Regions from separate parts of the Bacillus sp. FG16 genome, predicted to be linked through region 2. Evidence: riboswitches for the same ligand, from Rfam matches in the RefSeq annotation. Region 2 holds a riboswitch; the other holds the start of a gene.
The links. A riboswitch is a leader RNA that binds a small molecule or an ion and turns the genes downstream of it on or off. The one in region 2 is predicted to bind cyclic di-GMP.

Region 1 (8,000 bases), on a different contig from region 2:
CAATTAGCGAATACAACTTCAGCTGATATGGAGAAGTATGGGAAGATTGAGGAGTTAGAGTAAGGGGGATGAAACACATGATGCGCATTGAAACAAAGAAAATGTCTAACCTATTACAAGTGTATTTTATTATGGGAAGCAATAACTGCACGAAGGATCCTTTAACTGTATTGAAAGAAGCGTTAGATGGTGGAGTGACACTTTTTCAATTTCGTGAAAAGGGGGAAGGTTCTTTAATTGGAGAGGATAGAGTGCGTTTTGCAAAAGAATTGCAGACTCTTTGTAAGGAATATAGTGTTCCTTTCATTGTAAATGATGATGTAGAATTAGCCATTGAATTAGATGCAGATGGTGTTCATGTAGGACAAGATGATGAAGGAATTACATCTGTTCGTGAAAAAATGGGAGATAAAATTATCGGTGTATCTGCTCATACAATTGAAGAAGCACGCTTTGCAATCGAACATGGAGCAGATTATTTAGGCGTTGGACCTATTTTCCCAACGAGTACGAAAAAAGATACGAAAGCGGTTCAAGGAACGAAAGGATTAGCTTATTTTAGAGAACAAGGAATTACAGTGCCAATCGTTGGTATTGGCGGGATTACAATTGAAAATACAGCGGCAGTTATAGAGGCGGGTGCGGAAGGTGTTTCAGTTATTTCAGCAATTAGTTTAGCTGAATCTGCGTATGAAAGTACGAGAAAATTAGCTGAAGAAGTAAAGAGAAGTTTGTAGGGAAGGACGTGTAGTATTTTAAGTGCTACATGGAGAAATGGACTGCCCCAAATTTTAAACAAACGTTTGATTAAAAAAGCACAAACCTTTTTAAATAAAGGTTTGTGCTTTTTCTTTAAAACATAATAGAAATTAAAAGCATTCCAATGCCGATAGAAGTAAATGTTGCGATTAAACCTGGAATCATAAAGCTATGATTTAATACGTATTTACCGATACCTGTTGTACCAGTACGGTCAAAGTTAATGGCAGCAACGATTGTTCCATAGTTTGGAATGAAGAAATATCCGTTTACTGCAGGGAACATCGCAATCAGTAGTGCTGGTGGAATACCAAGGGATAGTCCAAGTGGCATTAAGGCACGTACTGTTGCTGCTTGGCTGTACAGTAAAATAGATAGAATGAATAGCGCGATGGCAAATAGCCAAGGTGCACTTGTTACTAAATGCTGAATGGATCCTTGAATCATATTTAAGTTTCCGTTAAAGAAAGTATCTCCCATCCAAGCGATACCGAAAATAGCAACAACTGCTGTTGCCCCTGCTTTAAAGACGTTACCAGACACAATGCTTTCTACATTTGGTTTACAGAAAATAATAATAAGAGCCGCGATAGTTAACATAACCATCTCAATTGTGTTCGGCATGGAAAGACGAGCTAACTTCCCATCAACTATCCATCCTGGACGAAGTGCTTCAAATGAACCAAGAAGTACAACAAGGAAGGTTCCAACTAGGAAAAGGATAACTGATAATTTGGCGCCTTTTACACCTACAAATTCTTTTTTCTCTTCAAGTTTAGGAATCATTCCTTCGTTTAATCGTTTTAAGTATTCAGGGTCTTCATTTAATTCTTTTCCCATCTTACTAGCAACGAATGCTGCTAACATACAAGCAATGAAAGTAGAAGGGATACTTACTTTTAAAATATCTAATAAGGTAATTTTATAGTCAGCGAACATTGCTAAAAGAGCAACTGTGGCAGCTGAAATCGGACTAGCTGTAATTGCTTGCTGAGAAGCGATTACGGCAATCGACATTGGGCGTTCCGGTCTAATCCCTGATTCACGAGAGACTTCTGCAATAACAGGAAGTACAGAATAGGCAACGTGACCAGTACCTGCACATAGTGTGAATAAATAAGTAACAATTGGAGCAAAAAAAGTAATACGCTTTGGATTTTTTCGCAATGCTTTTTCAGCTAGATGAACAAGATAGTCCATTCCACCAGCAGCTTGCAAAGCACCAGCAGCTGTAATTACTGCCAAAATCATGAGCATTACATCAATAGGAGGCGCGGTCGGTTGTAAGTGGAAGACAAAAACGAGTATTGCCATACCAACTCCACCCATTACTCCTAAACCAACTCCGCCTAGGCGTGCACCAATAAAAATACAGAGTAACAAGGTAAGAAATTGTAGCCAAAACATGATAAACTACCTCCGAAATTCATTAATTAAGATATATTCGAATAGTTTAATTTGAATGAAAATTAAATAAATACCCGAAGAAATCCTTGTTATTTATACATTTTTTATTATATAACACAAAAAAAGTAACATTCACGTACTTTTTGAAATTATTTCGAAAAAGCAATGCGTTAAAAATTTGTATTTATATCTCTAAATAAGTAGACATTTTGATTTATATGTTGTAATCTTTGAAAGAGAATAAATTAATTCTCATAGAACTCCCATATCGTTCAACTCGTTCAGCGAGAAAGGCAAACTGATGGAAACATGAGGACGCAAAACTACAGGAGCTAAGGTCGAAAGGCTATGCTAGCCAGTTACCGGACGGATAGGGTTGGTCTTGGCCAATGCTTTTACATTGGCTTTTTTTTATTCTCGAATATATTGAGAAACATTTTCAAACAAAATATTCGTATATTTTGTTTTTTTGTTATGTTAATTAAGGAAGGTGGATATTAATGAAAAAGTATTGGCATAAGTTAACGTTTCTTCAAAAGAACGTCTTATTAACCGTACTAGTTATTTTGACGCTTGTTGGAAGTATGGGCGCGTTAAGTTTCAACATGTTTCAAAATAGTATGATGTCTTTATTTGAAAGACAGTCTATTGAAACAGGAGATACTGTAATAAATCAATTAGACGCAGAATTAGTGAAAGATCTTGCGAAAGATCCTACAGCCCAAAAGGAGAAGAAGGAAAAGTTAAAAGAGCAATTAGATGAAGTGACAAAAGATTTAAAAAGTGTTGGACAAACGTATATTACGGGAGCAAAACCCAATGACAAACGAGAATTACAAATCGTTGGTTTGACTACAGAGTTAACAAATGCAGTACCTGTAAAGCCGGGTGACTATTATGAACAACCAGCTCATTGGATGAAGGCATACGATAAAGTGATAGATACGAAAAAGGCACAAATGACAGAAGTATATGAAGATGAACTAGGCTCATGGGTGACAATATTAGAGCCCATTACGGATGGAGAAAAAAATATTGTCGCAATTGTTGCGGCAGATGTAGATGCTTCTGTTATTCCAGATACAAAGAAGAAATTTATGATGCAAGGTTTACTATTCATTTGTATTTCATTAGCTATTGCGACTGTTATTCAATTCTTTATTGTTCGTAATTCGTTAGCCCCATTAAAAGACCTAAGAGAGGGATTACGTAAAGTTGGTGAGGGTGATTTAAGTATTAAATTAAAAGAAAGACCAGATGACATTGGTATTATTAATACTTATTTCAATGCAACGATTGAGAAATTTAAAGGAATTATAGATAAAGTAAAACAAACTGCAGAGCAAGTTTCTTCTTCATCACAAGAATTATCGGCAAGTACTGAGGAAAACAGTATGGCAGTTCAAGAAATTGCAGGTTCCATGGAAGGTTTAAGAGTAGGAGCACAGTCTCAAGAAACTTCAGTACAACAATGCTTAGGAATTGTGCACGGAATGGAAAATAAGGTGGAAGAGATAACTGGGGCTGCGAAACTGGTTGCGGTTGCCTCAGAAGGTATGGAGCAACATTCAATTGAAGGTAATGAAGTAATTGGACAAATTATTAATCAAATGAATTTAATCCAAAATGCAGTAAAAGATTTATCTTCGATTATTTATTCATTGGAAACAAGATCGAAGGAAATTAGTGATATCGTAACCGTAATTACAGGTATTTCAAATCAAACCAATTTACTTGCGTTAAATGCTTCTATTGAAGCTTCACGTGCTGGGGCTGCTGGAAGAGGATTTGCAGTGGTCGCTGATGAAGTACGTAAATTAGCTGAGCAAACTGAAACGTCAGCGAAAGATATAGCTAAATTAATTGGGGAAACACAAGCTGAAGCAGAAGAGGCTGTAGTTTCAATGCAAAAAGGTTCAAAAGAAGTAGAATCTGGAATTACTCTTGTTCAAAGTAGTGGTGCGTTCTTCGAGAAAATTTCAAAATCAGCACATTCTGTTACGGACCAAGTTAAGGCGGTTTCTAGCAATTCAGGTGATATTTTGCAAAATAGCCAAAATATCGTTCAAGTTGTAAATGAACTATCACATATTGCAAATACGTATGCGAATAGTAGTGGTAATATTGAAGAGAGTATGAAAGAACAGGAAATGTCAGTACAAGATATTGCAGAATTAGCTACTTCTTTAAGCTGGCTTGCACAGGAGCTGCAAGAGTTAATTGGGGAATTTAAAAGTTAATAGAATAATATAAGGTGTAGATTTAATCTACACCTTAATCTTTTTTTAAAATGAATAATTATATATTTATATCTAATGATATACGGTTGTGATTTTAATCATTGGTGGAACATGTCCTCCAATGATCAAAGTTTCATTTTTATATTATGGAGAGTGAGAGGATTCAGTATGAGTATTTTCTTAAAACGTTCATATGTGGAGAGATATGAACAATTTTCGCAACAAAATTATGAACCGTTTATGATACCAAAGGATATTCAAGTAAATGAATATACTCAAATGAAAATTAAGGATATACAAGCGTTTGAACGAAATAAATTAGATTTAATCGCAGCTACTTTTGTATGGCTATATCATGTTAGTAATGAAAAACGTATAGTGATACCTTATTACATGAGACAGAGTAGTTATCCGTTATGTATTACAATTGAACAAGAACTTTCTTATGAAGAGCTAAGGATAGAAATTAATGATCAAATCATGCAGTTAGAAAGTATGGAAGAAGAACGGAAGATATTGTTACAATATGATGAAGAAAAATGGGGGAAACCTGCAGTTACAGTAGGAAAAGAAAATAGAAATAGTCAATTAAACTTTATTGAATTAAAGGATAGTTGTTTTGAAGTTTCTTATAATGAAAAGCAATTGAAAGAAGAAACAGCACTTCGCTATATAAAGCAAATTCAGTATGTAATTCAGCAAGGTATAAAAAAAGAGACGCAATGTGTTGTAGATATGAATATTATTACAGAAGAAGAATTAGTGATATATAAAGAAATAAATGACACAGAAGTGCTATACCCGAATAAAAGTATTGCGGATATGTTTTGTGAAACAGTAAGGAAATTTTCAAAGCGTATAGCTTTATCTTCGGTGGAGGGAACATTAACATATGAACAACTAAATAAAAAAAGTAATAAAATTGCTCACATGTTATTACATCATGGGGTGAAACAAGGTGATTATGTCGGTATCTTTATGAAGCGAAGTATTGATACGGTAGTCAGTATATTAGCAGTTTTAAAAACAGGTGCAGCTTATATTCCGATTGACCCAGATTATCCAGCAAATCGAGTGCAATATATTATCGAGGATAGCCAATCAAAATTAGTTTTAACGAAAGAAGCGAAAGTACCGTTTGAGGATATTCGAGAATTATCTCTTTACGATATTGAACAATTTTCAGAAATAGATGTGAACGTGGCAATTGATCTTGATGATATCGCATATATGATCTATACATCCGGTTCTACGGGAAATCCGAAAGGAACAATGCTTGCGCACCGCGGAGTAGTGAATTTATGTACATGGATGCAAAGGCATTATGAATTAAGTGAAGAAGATATTTTCGCGCAGTTCCCTTCATTTAGTTTTGACGCATCTATTTGGGAGTTATTCGCGTCATTATTCTGCGGTGGAAATATATATGTGTTATTGGATGAACAAAGGCTTTCGGTAGAAGCTTTTGCAAATGCAATTTATAAAGCAAAGGCAACATCTATTTTAGGCTTAGCTACAATTTTCCTACAACAAGTAGCAACATATCTTCCAGATGAAAGTAAGTATAAGCTCGATTCATTAAAGAGGATTGCAGTTGGTGGAGAAATGCTTACTGCTGAAGTAGTAAAACTATGGCGAGAGAGAATTGGTACTCACGTTCAGTTAAATAACGCGTATGGCCCGACAGAATGTACAATTACAACAACGACATATCCAATTCCAGCGGAGTTAAACGATCAACTTGCTAGTATCCCAATCGGGAAGCCAGCGGATAATTATAAAGTTTGGATATTAAATGACAATATGAAAGTTTGTCCAATTGGTATTCCAGGAGAATTATATATAGAGTCAGTAGGTTTAGCAAAAGGTTACTTTAATAAGCCGGAAAAAACAGAGGAAGTATTTATTCCACATCATGAAAAACATGATAGTAAGATATATAAAACAGGTGATATTGTTAAAATATTGGAAGACGGAAATATTGAGTTTTTACATCGTAAAGACAATCAAGTGAAAATTAGAGGACATCGAATTGAATTGGGTGAAATCCAAAACACAATTGCAAAATATGAAATGGTAAAAGATGCAGCTGTATTTACGAAGAAAGGTGAAGAAGGTAGTCATTACTTAGTTGCTTTCTATACAACTAGTAATGAAGTTGCTATGGAAACTTTAATACATGATTTAAGAGAACGATTACCAGATTATATGGTACCGTCTAAATTAATTTATATTAATGAACTGCCACTTACACCGAATAAAAAGGTTGATTTGAAGCGATTAGCACAACTAGAAGCAGACTATGAACCACTTCGTTTACAAGAATATATTGCACCATCTACCGAAGCGGAAGAAAAAATAGCGAAAGCTTGGATTGATGTATTAGGAATCTCAAAAATTGGTGTTCATGATGATTTCTTTACAATCGGTGGGCATTCATTGAAAGTATTGCGAGTTTTAACTTTGTTGAAAGAAGACTTTCCGTATTTAACAATTCAAGACTTCTTCCAGGAACGAACGATATATGGGTTAGCACAAATTCAAAGAGAATTAAAAGTTGAGGAAGAAGAAGTATTCCATGAATATAAAGTTATACATGAGCCAGATCCAATTTCCCGTATAAATGAAGTGACAGACAGCAAAGTTTCAAATATCTTTTTAACGGGAGCTACAGGTTATTTAGGTTCACATATATTGTATGAATTATTAAAAGATACAACAGCACATATTTATTGCTTAGTAAGACCGACGCAAGATATACAACAAAGAATTGTTAATACATTAACAAATTACTTTAAAGATATAAGTCAAGAATGGTTGCAACGCATAACAGCAGTACCTGGTGATCTTGGGGCAGAGTATCTTGGTATGGATGAGGATAAATTTAAATTTATTCACTCCAAAGTTGATACGGTGATTCATTGCGGTGCAGATGTAAGACATTTTGGAGATGTAGCCCAGTTTGAAAATGTGAATGTGCAAGGAACGAGTCGTATGTTAGCCCTAGCGGAAGAAGGAGCATCATTCCACTTTATTTCAACAATTGGTATTCCGATAGAATTAGCAATAGAGCAATGGGACACATATGTGGAAACAGGTGATTTTAATTACGATGTAGAGTTAGAGAATGTGTATTCTGATAGCAAATTACAGGCAGAAAACCTTGTTCGTAAAGCGATACAAGAGGGTGTCCGTGGAAATATTTATCGTGCAGGTAACTTAGCGTGTCATTCAGAGACAGGTGTATTCCAACAAAATATCGAAGGAAACGCATTCTATCGTCTTATTAAAGCGATGCTACTTATTGGACAAGCTCCTAATGTGAAATGGGGAATCGATTTCACACCAATTGATTTTGCTAGTAAATCAATTGTAACGTATGTACAAGATTCACAAATAGATGGAGAAACGTTGCACATCTGTCATCCACATCAAATTGAGTTTGAACAATTTATACAGCTAATTGGAGAGTGTGGATACAATCTTGAAATGGTTCCACTTTCAGAATATGTAAATACCGGACTTGAATTAGCGAAGGGAAATGAAGTAGTAGCTGAGTTAATTGCTTCTCAAGTTGCAGGAGATGGAGCGCAG
Region 2 (8,000 bases):
ATTTGGACTTGAATTGTTTGCTTTTGTCCAGGTTGCATTTTCAAATCAAAATACGTTTGATTTTTATCAATTTGATTTTCTGGTATAACTGCTGTCACAGCGAATTTCATTTCAGCTGCATATACTGAAAAAGCGTTTACCATGAAGAATGTAATTAATAGTAAGCTAGTAAATAGTTTTTTTACCATCTCTTATGTAATCCCCTTCATATCCATTTTATAGACAAGAAAGAGACAAGGTTAAAGCCATTCCCTTATCTCTTCTCATTTTCCTCTTTTATCTTAAAATTCCTCTTACTTACATAGGAGCGTCTGTTAGTTCCCAAGTTAGTGAAGTTGTGTATTGTGTTTGTTCTTTTTTCGTTTTACCTGGTACAGATAACTCTACGCTTTGTTTCGCTTCTGTTGCATCTTTACCAAACGTATTTACCCATGTACCCATACCTTGGTTTTCTTTTGCATCGATTAAATCAGATGCTGCACCACTTGGATTTAATGTGATAGATTGTTCTGCTGTTGGTGCGTCGCTACCTGCATTTGATTTCAAAGCTGAATTTTTTAATGTCAATGCCGCGCCATCCAACGCTTTATCATCTGCAGTTTTGAATTGACCATTTTGTTTTACTGTTAAATGCCATCCAGCATTTGTACCACGATTATCTGTTACTTGAACGTAGTTCGGCACGTCAATTACAGAACCGTCTACTTTTTTCTTTACTTTATCTAATTCTGCAAAGTAGATTTCGTTATTCCCTGATGCTTTTTGTGTTTTAAAGTTGAAGTTAGATACATAATCAATACTTAGTGGACCATCTGTACCTTTTTTATCTGGATCAACTGGATCTACAGTTTCATCTGGATTCTCTGGATTAACAACATCAATTTTATCTGTATTTTTCTCGAATTTAATAAATGCTTTTGAGTCTAATTTCCCGCCATCTTTCTCAGCTGCAAATGCAGACGTCCCTACTGATACTGATGATAATGTTACCGCTCCAATTAATGCTATTTTTGCTAGTTTCATAGTTTTATACCCCTTTATGATTATTTTTAAAATTCAGTCATTCTTAATTTTAAATCTTATATAAGCTTAGTTTGGTGTATCTTCTAAAGTCCAAGTTAACTCAGCTGAATATTTCGCATCTTTTTCTTTCGCTGTCGTACCTGGTACGAATAAGCTCACACTCTGTTTACCTTGTTCTGTTCCTTTACCGAATGCAGTCGTCCAATCACCCATACCTTTATTCTTTGCGGCAGTAGTAATTTCCACCGCATCTCCACCTGGAGCTAGCGTTACTTTATTTTTAAATGTTGTAGGTGCATATTGTGCATCAGTTACAGAATTTACAGCTGGGTTACTTAAGCTTAAAGCTGCATTTGTTAACTCACTATTACCACTTTTAAATTGTGCATTTTGCTTTACTTTCAATTTCCATCCTGCATTTGTACCACGGTTATCTGTTACAGATACGAAGTTAGGTACTTCAACTGTTTTGCTCTCTTGTTTCACTTTATCCAATTTTGCAAAGTACGTTTGATCATTACCAGAGATAACTTGCTCGCCGAAGTGTAAGTTAGAAACGTAGTTAATACTTAATGGACCTTTTGTTCCTATTTCATGTTCACCAGGGTTCTCTGGTGTAACTTTTTCATTTGGATTTTCTGGATTGTTTGGATCTGTTGTGCTTGTATCTTCAATAAACGTTACATCTGTTTTTGATTTCATATTTGCTTTCTCTTCCGCAAATGCTGAAGTTCCTACTGCTGCAACTGATGTTAATAATACTGCACCGATTAATGCTAATTTTGCTAGTTTCATATGTACCTTCCCCTTTTCTCTGTTTTCATCTATTTTTTATTTTGAATACACTTGCTTTCCCCTAATTCTTTTGAATACATATAGAGATAAAACAATCGAAAACAATCCTATATATTGTTTGAAGTCCCGTGTCTGGCCTCCTGTTTTCGGTAAATATTTATCTCCATTTTTATTTTTATCAACTGTCTCTTTTTTTGTATTTATCTTTGCCGGATCAGTTGATGTATTTGGTGTATAGCTATTCGAAAATGTAATACCCGCTTTTGAATTCGTACTTGTAGCCGTTACTACATTTGCCATAAGAAACGGCACACATATAACTGTGGAAACGATAATACCAACTATTTTTTTCATTACTCTCTCCTTTCTAAAATTTATATATTTCATATATTTTTAGAGAGGAGCATCGGTTAATGTCCATTCTAGCTGTCCAGCATATTTAGTATTTGCTTTGACATTCGGCCCTGGTTTTACTTGTAAATGAATTCCTTCGTTTTCCTTCCAATTTAGTGAAACCTCCTCGTCGTTTTTAGAAGTATACGAGAATGCTTCTATACTAGAAGTACTTAAAGGTGTATCCTTTCCATTTCGTTTGTAAATCAATGCTCCTGTCAATGTGTCATTTTGCGCTGAAGTTAATGGTGTGATTTCCTTTACATATACACTCCATTTTTGCTTTTTAACACGATCATCAGTTACCTTTAAAGGATTTGAAATCGCCTTCGGTGCGTATGTCGTTGTTTTCGATGGCATTGTTAAATCTCCAAATGTAATTTCTTTTGGTACGTCTACTAACTTTAAAGTCCCATCAACGACAGTAACCGGCACTTGAATCTCCGCTTGTACACCTTGCTTCGTTTCAATTACAACCGTTACAGTATGATTCCCTATTGTTTTGGTATCTGGAATATTGATTAACTTCACTACTGATATTGGTTTATCTACATCCAAATGCGTATCTACAGATAAATCTGTCACAAATTTAGAAATATCCATTTTTGTTAAATCTGTTCCTTGCACTACTTTTTGTGGGACTGGTTTCCCAGTTGGAATACCTTTATAGCTTATTTTTGCGACTCCATCTCGATTACTATCTTGCCCATTCTTATCACCATCTAAATAATTTTTAGCTGACACCGGTATTTCAAGATAACCATTTTTGTAATATTTCATTACATCAGCACCTTTTACAGGAGAACCTGTAATTGTCATCTCGTAAATTTTCCCGTTGAATTCTTCTGTTTTTAGCGCATTTGCTTTCGCAACCGCAGTGACTTTATTGTTTTTCCTGCTAATATCAAAGAAGCTACTTACATCATCTCCACTCTCCACATCTTGAATGGAAACATTATTCACAGTAAAATCCTTATTCACTTCACTTTCTAATACAAAAGATTTCGCATAGTGAATGTCTTTCGATTGAGCAGGCATATTTTGATATACCTTATAAGAAAGTTGACGGGAATTATCTTCCACAATATCTCCTATTACACTTGGAGCTGGAATTTCAATTTGTGCAATCGCTAATTGATCGTATGATACATTAACACCTGAAGCATTTAACCTAACTTCTAGCGGTAATTCTGTTAAATTATCAAATGTAATTGTCATATCTGCTTCTGGAGTAGCTACTGGGCCTGCTGTTCCAGAAAACTCTATTTTATTATTCCCTTTGTCTTGATACCTAATTGAACTCGTATCATACACGTATAAATTCGTTAAATGACTACCATCATTACGTAACGTAACATTTTTATAACTGTTTATCCTTTTGAAATTCCACATTGCTGTTAATGGTACTTTTTTACTTGTTCCGTGTTCATAAAATTCAAAGGAAGCATTATAAGTTTGTCCTGACCTTCCGTTCCCATATAATTGTAAAAAGTTTTTTGCATCATCTTTAGTTATTGGTGTTTTAACATCTACAGATGAAGCTGTCATAGAGTGAATATTAATACGGACATCTATCCATTTCCCTTGATATTCACCAGCTTTTTTTACTAATACATACTGTTCTCTATTTGAATTTCTAAATGTATATTGACTTTGACCACTTCTATCATTGCTACTACCCTTTACCTCATATGTTACTTGTGGGCTCCAAACAAATCTAAAAGCATATTTACCCAAGATAGAAGGCCCTTCACCTGTTCTATTATTTATTACTTTTACATTTGGATATTTAAGAATACTTGTAACAGGACTAGCAGCTAGTAGAGATTGGCTCTTTAATGCCTTCTCAGGTTGAATAGCAGGTAATTCCTGATTACTTTCGTTTATCCTATTGCTCTCTTTTAATTCATTTTCCTTTGGTATGAGTTCTTCATTAACCTTTTCTTTCGCTAAAGTCTTCGTTTCTTTTGGAACTTCAGCGTTAGTAGCATTTATTTCTTGTTTTTTATTTTCTTCCGATACTTTCACTTTTTCACTGATTTCTTTTTTCATAACTTCCTCTGAAGCCTTTGGATTTTCATCAGAAATAGCTACATTTAAAGCCTCTTTTTTCTCTACAACATGTAGAGAAGGAGATTCAATTTTCTTTTCATTCCCTTCAAACTTCACTATCGGTTCAAATTTGTACTCTCCAGCTTTTTTCATTTGAATGACTACATATACGTCACCGATAAAATTACTTTGTTCATTCTTTTCAATTTTTACAATGTGATCTTCTGTTACTGAAATGTTTTGAATCGCTTTATTGTTTTCGTTCATTTTTTTTGTTTCTGCTTCATTGAACAGCTGTTCATTAGATAATTTCAGCTCGATATTAGCATCTTGTTTATTTGTATTTGTAATCTTTAATACTACATTTTCATCAACTTTTATTTCTTGTTTATCCATATGAACGATAAAACGTCCTTGCTCGTCGTTTGTAACCGCATAAACTTTCGTTGCAGAGTAATCTAGCACACCAACTTGCGTAAATAATATTCCTCCAGCGAGAAGTATACGCCCAAATTTACCTATTTGATTTTGCAATGTACTTCCCTCCCTCACTTCTTATGAACCGAATATTTTGAACATTAAATTTATTATTCAGCTAAATTTACAATCATAATGTGTATTCCTAGAAAATAAAAAGCCTGGTTGCCTTTTCGATTTTCATACATCACAACATGTGTGAAAATCCAAACTGCAACCAGACTATCATAGTAATTTTCATTACCTTAGACTCTTAGCTTTGCGACCTATCCTTTCGAATAGTGTGCCCATTTATTTTTTCTTTTTGAGACAATAAAAAATCCGGTTGCCTCTTCGATTTTCATACATACAACTATGTGTGAAAATCCAAACTGCAACCAGACTATCATAGTAATTTTCATTACCTTAGACTCTTAGCTTTGCGACCTATCCTTTCGAATAGTGTGCCCATTTATTTTTTCTTTTTGAGACAATAAAAAATCCGGTTGCCTCTTCGATTTTCATACATACAACTATGTGTGAAAATCCAAACTGCAACCAGACTATCATAGTAATTTTCATTACTTTAGACTCTTAGCTTTGCGACCTATCCTTTCGAATAGTGTGCCAAAAATAGGTATTTATTTATCGTGTTTTGAATATACCATTAAAACCCAAAAAAGAAAATAGTTTTTTTAGAAAAAAACAATTAATTTTTATAGTCTAAATTTTTCACTGAAAAATCCATAATAAAAACTTAAAAAAACATTTTGATCTTAGAAATACATCATACATTCTTTATCGATAAAATGAGATTTTTACTATCCACAAATAGCAAGATAAAATAGAAAAACATCACTTATTTGGAAGTGATGTTTTTTCTATTTAATGCAGTGGTAACATAACCTCAACCGTCGTTCCAACCCCAACTTCACTTTCAAAACTCATTTTACCGTTGTGGTCTTTAATAATTTTTTCTGTAACTACTAAACCTAGACCAGTTCCTGTTTCTTTCGTTGTATAAAAGGCTTCATTTAACTTTGGAATTTTATCTTTCGGAATGCCGCATCCCTCATCTTTCACTTGAATGATGATTCCATCTTTTACAGTAACTTTAATCGTAATTGTTCCGCCAACTGACATTGCTTCAATTGCATTTTTAATTAAATTAAAAAAGACCTGTTTTAATCGTTTTTCATCACATGTAATTGATGGTAAGTCTTTACTGTAAATACCTTGTATATAGACTCCTTGTTTTAAAGCAGGCTTTTCCATAACTCGAATAACATAAGAGATAATTTCTTGTATGTTATGAGTTTCTGATTCTAGTGATTTAGATTTCTCAAATCCACTAAGTTCTGTAGCAATTATATGAATCCGATCTACTTCTTGTTTCATAATATCACTATAAATTTTATCCTCTGGATGCTTGTCTGCTTGTTTATTCACAAGTTTTTTTAAGTTTGCTAAAGGTCTTCTAATCTTATAACCAATAACCGTTGCCATCTTTCCAACAGCTGCTAGTTTTTCTGTCTGTTTTATTTCTTTATCCATCATCTCAAGCGTACGAACGTAAGACTGAACCCTCAAAAATATAATCCAACATATGATAGTAAATACGCTATATAATGCCATTGGAATTAAAACGAGAGAAGATTGAATAATGATTCCTGTAAGAGCATACTTTCCGACAAGTATCGCTGGAACTAACCAGAAATATCTTTTATTCACAAAGATTGGTGCGAACAAAATAAAAAATCCTTCTACTATATTTCCACCGTCAAATTCTGCATCGCTACCATAATAAATCATAATGTTATGGATACAATCTAATACATTATAGCCAATTAGAATAATATACTTTACCGCAAAAACATTTTTCCATTTCATAAAGTATATTCCAATACAAAACAATACCACCATCAAAAAGTAAAGCCATAAGCCTAAGCCATCTTCAAACTCTCCTACGCCTTCTTGCTCTCCACCGATTAATGGTACGATAAATTCATAGGCAAGATCATATACAAAAAATATAATGAAAAATAAACTTAAAAATGCTTTCAGCGCCTTTATTTCTTCATTTTTAAATATATAGCCTTTATTCATATGGTAACTCCTAGCTTTTCTTCCACTTGGATTTCAGTATTTCCACACTTCCTTGGGAGAATGATGTCTATTCTCGTTCCAGTATCTCTTTCACTTGAAATATGCAGCTCACCAAGGTGCTCGGTGACAATTCGATTCGCTACCGTAAGTCCCAGACCAATTTTATCTTGTTTCGTTGTATAAAAGGCCTCTGTAACACGAATTAAGTTTTCTTGCTTAATACCATGACCATTATCAATCACGCTGATCATTACATACTCTTTCCCTTTATTTTCTAATCTTACATGTAATATGCCACCTTGTTCCATTGCCTCTAAAGCATTTTTTATCGTATATAAAAAGACTCCTCTTATTCTTCGTTCATCACATTCAATTTCTATTGTTTTTTCTTCCACATTAGAAATAAACTGTACGTTTAATTCATTCATTTTTTCGCGAAGACTTGTTATTACTTGTAATACAATTTTCCCCACATCATGTTTCTTATAAATAGAAGGTTTGCATGTAGCAACTTCCATCAACTCACTTATCATATTATTCATATTTTCTATTTCAAAAATCATACGTTTATAAATAGGATCCTCTTCATGCTTCTCTCGTTGTAATTGTGTAAATCCTTTTAATGAAGCGAGTGGATTTTTAATTTCATGTCCAACCGTCGCTGCCATTTTCCCAATTACCGCTAATTTTTGCGATTCACTAGCAATCGCAATACTTTCCTTTACAGCTGAAAGATATTGTAAAAATCGGTTTAAAATGATATATGCCGCTATTAACATAAGTGTATACATAATAAGGTACATAAATGCTTTTACTTCCTCTAATACAAATAAATAAATCAAATATTTTCCTACAATAGAAGAAAGTAAAATCACATAAAATTTTTTATTTAAAAATATGGGTACAAAAAAAATGAGAATAATTTCTATTATATTTGTTGCATCAAACGCCGCCTTATTATAAAAAACATACGAAAATATATTAGCGATTTCTATCCCTATGTATGCAAATATCCATGCATATTTAACAAGGTTGGCCTTCTCTTTTTTCATTAAATATATATTCACGCACAGTATTGCTACTCCGCACATAACTTGCCATACTATGTTGTACCCCTTATCCATTATTGATTTATCGTCTAATACGATTGCATAGAAAATTTGATATACAATAAC

Region 1: another riboswitch for cyclic di-GMP. It lies ahead of ACODS7_RS17780 (methyl-accepting chemotaxis protein); the one in region 2 lies ahead of ACODS7_RS28125 (WxL domain-containing protein).

Annotation. Positions count from the first base shown of each region.
Region 1 covers NZ_JBMDKC010000047.1:29,097-37,096, forward strand. Annotated here, with positions in the region: gene thiM (hydroxyethylthiazole kinase) at 1-63, shown strand, start outside; gene thiE (thiamine phosphate synthase) at 78-737, shown strand; gene ACODS7_RS17775 (anaerobic C4-dicarboxylate transporter family protein) at 853-2,166, opposite strand; cyclic di-GMP riboswitch class I at 2,449-2,533, shown strand; gene ACODS7_RS17780 (methyl-accepting chemotaxis protein) at 2,667-4,406, shown strand; gene ACODS7_RS17785 (non-ribosomal peptide synthetase) at 4,581-8,000, shown strand, end outside.
Region 2 covers NZ_JBMDKC010000123.1:3,303-11,302, forward strand. Annotated here, with positions in the region: gene ACODS7_RS28105 (WxLIP family cell surface protein) at 1-188, opposite strand, end outside; gene ACODS7_RS28110 (WxL domain-containing protein) at 298-1,023, opposite strand; gene ACODS7_RS28115 (WxL domain-containing protein) at 1,090-1,818, opposite strand; gene ACODS7_RS28120 (EF2685/EF0750 family sortase-dependent surface protein) at 1,855-2,172, opposite strand; gene ACODS7_RS28125 (WxL domain-containing protein) at 2,212-4,797, opposite strand; cyclic di-GMP riboswitch class I at 4,950-5,038, opposite strand; cyclic di-GMP riboswitch class I at 5,110-5,198, opposite strand; cyclic di-GMP riboswitch class I at 5,270-5,358, opposite strand; gene ACODS7_RS28130 (ATP-binding protein) at 5,605-6,825, opposite strand; gene ACODS7_RS28135 (ATP-binding protein) at 6,822-8,000, opposite strand, start outside.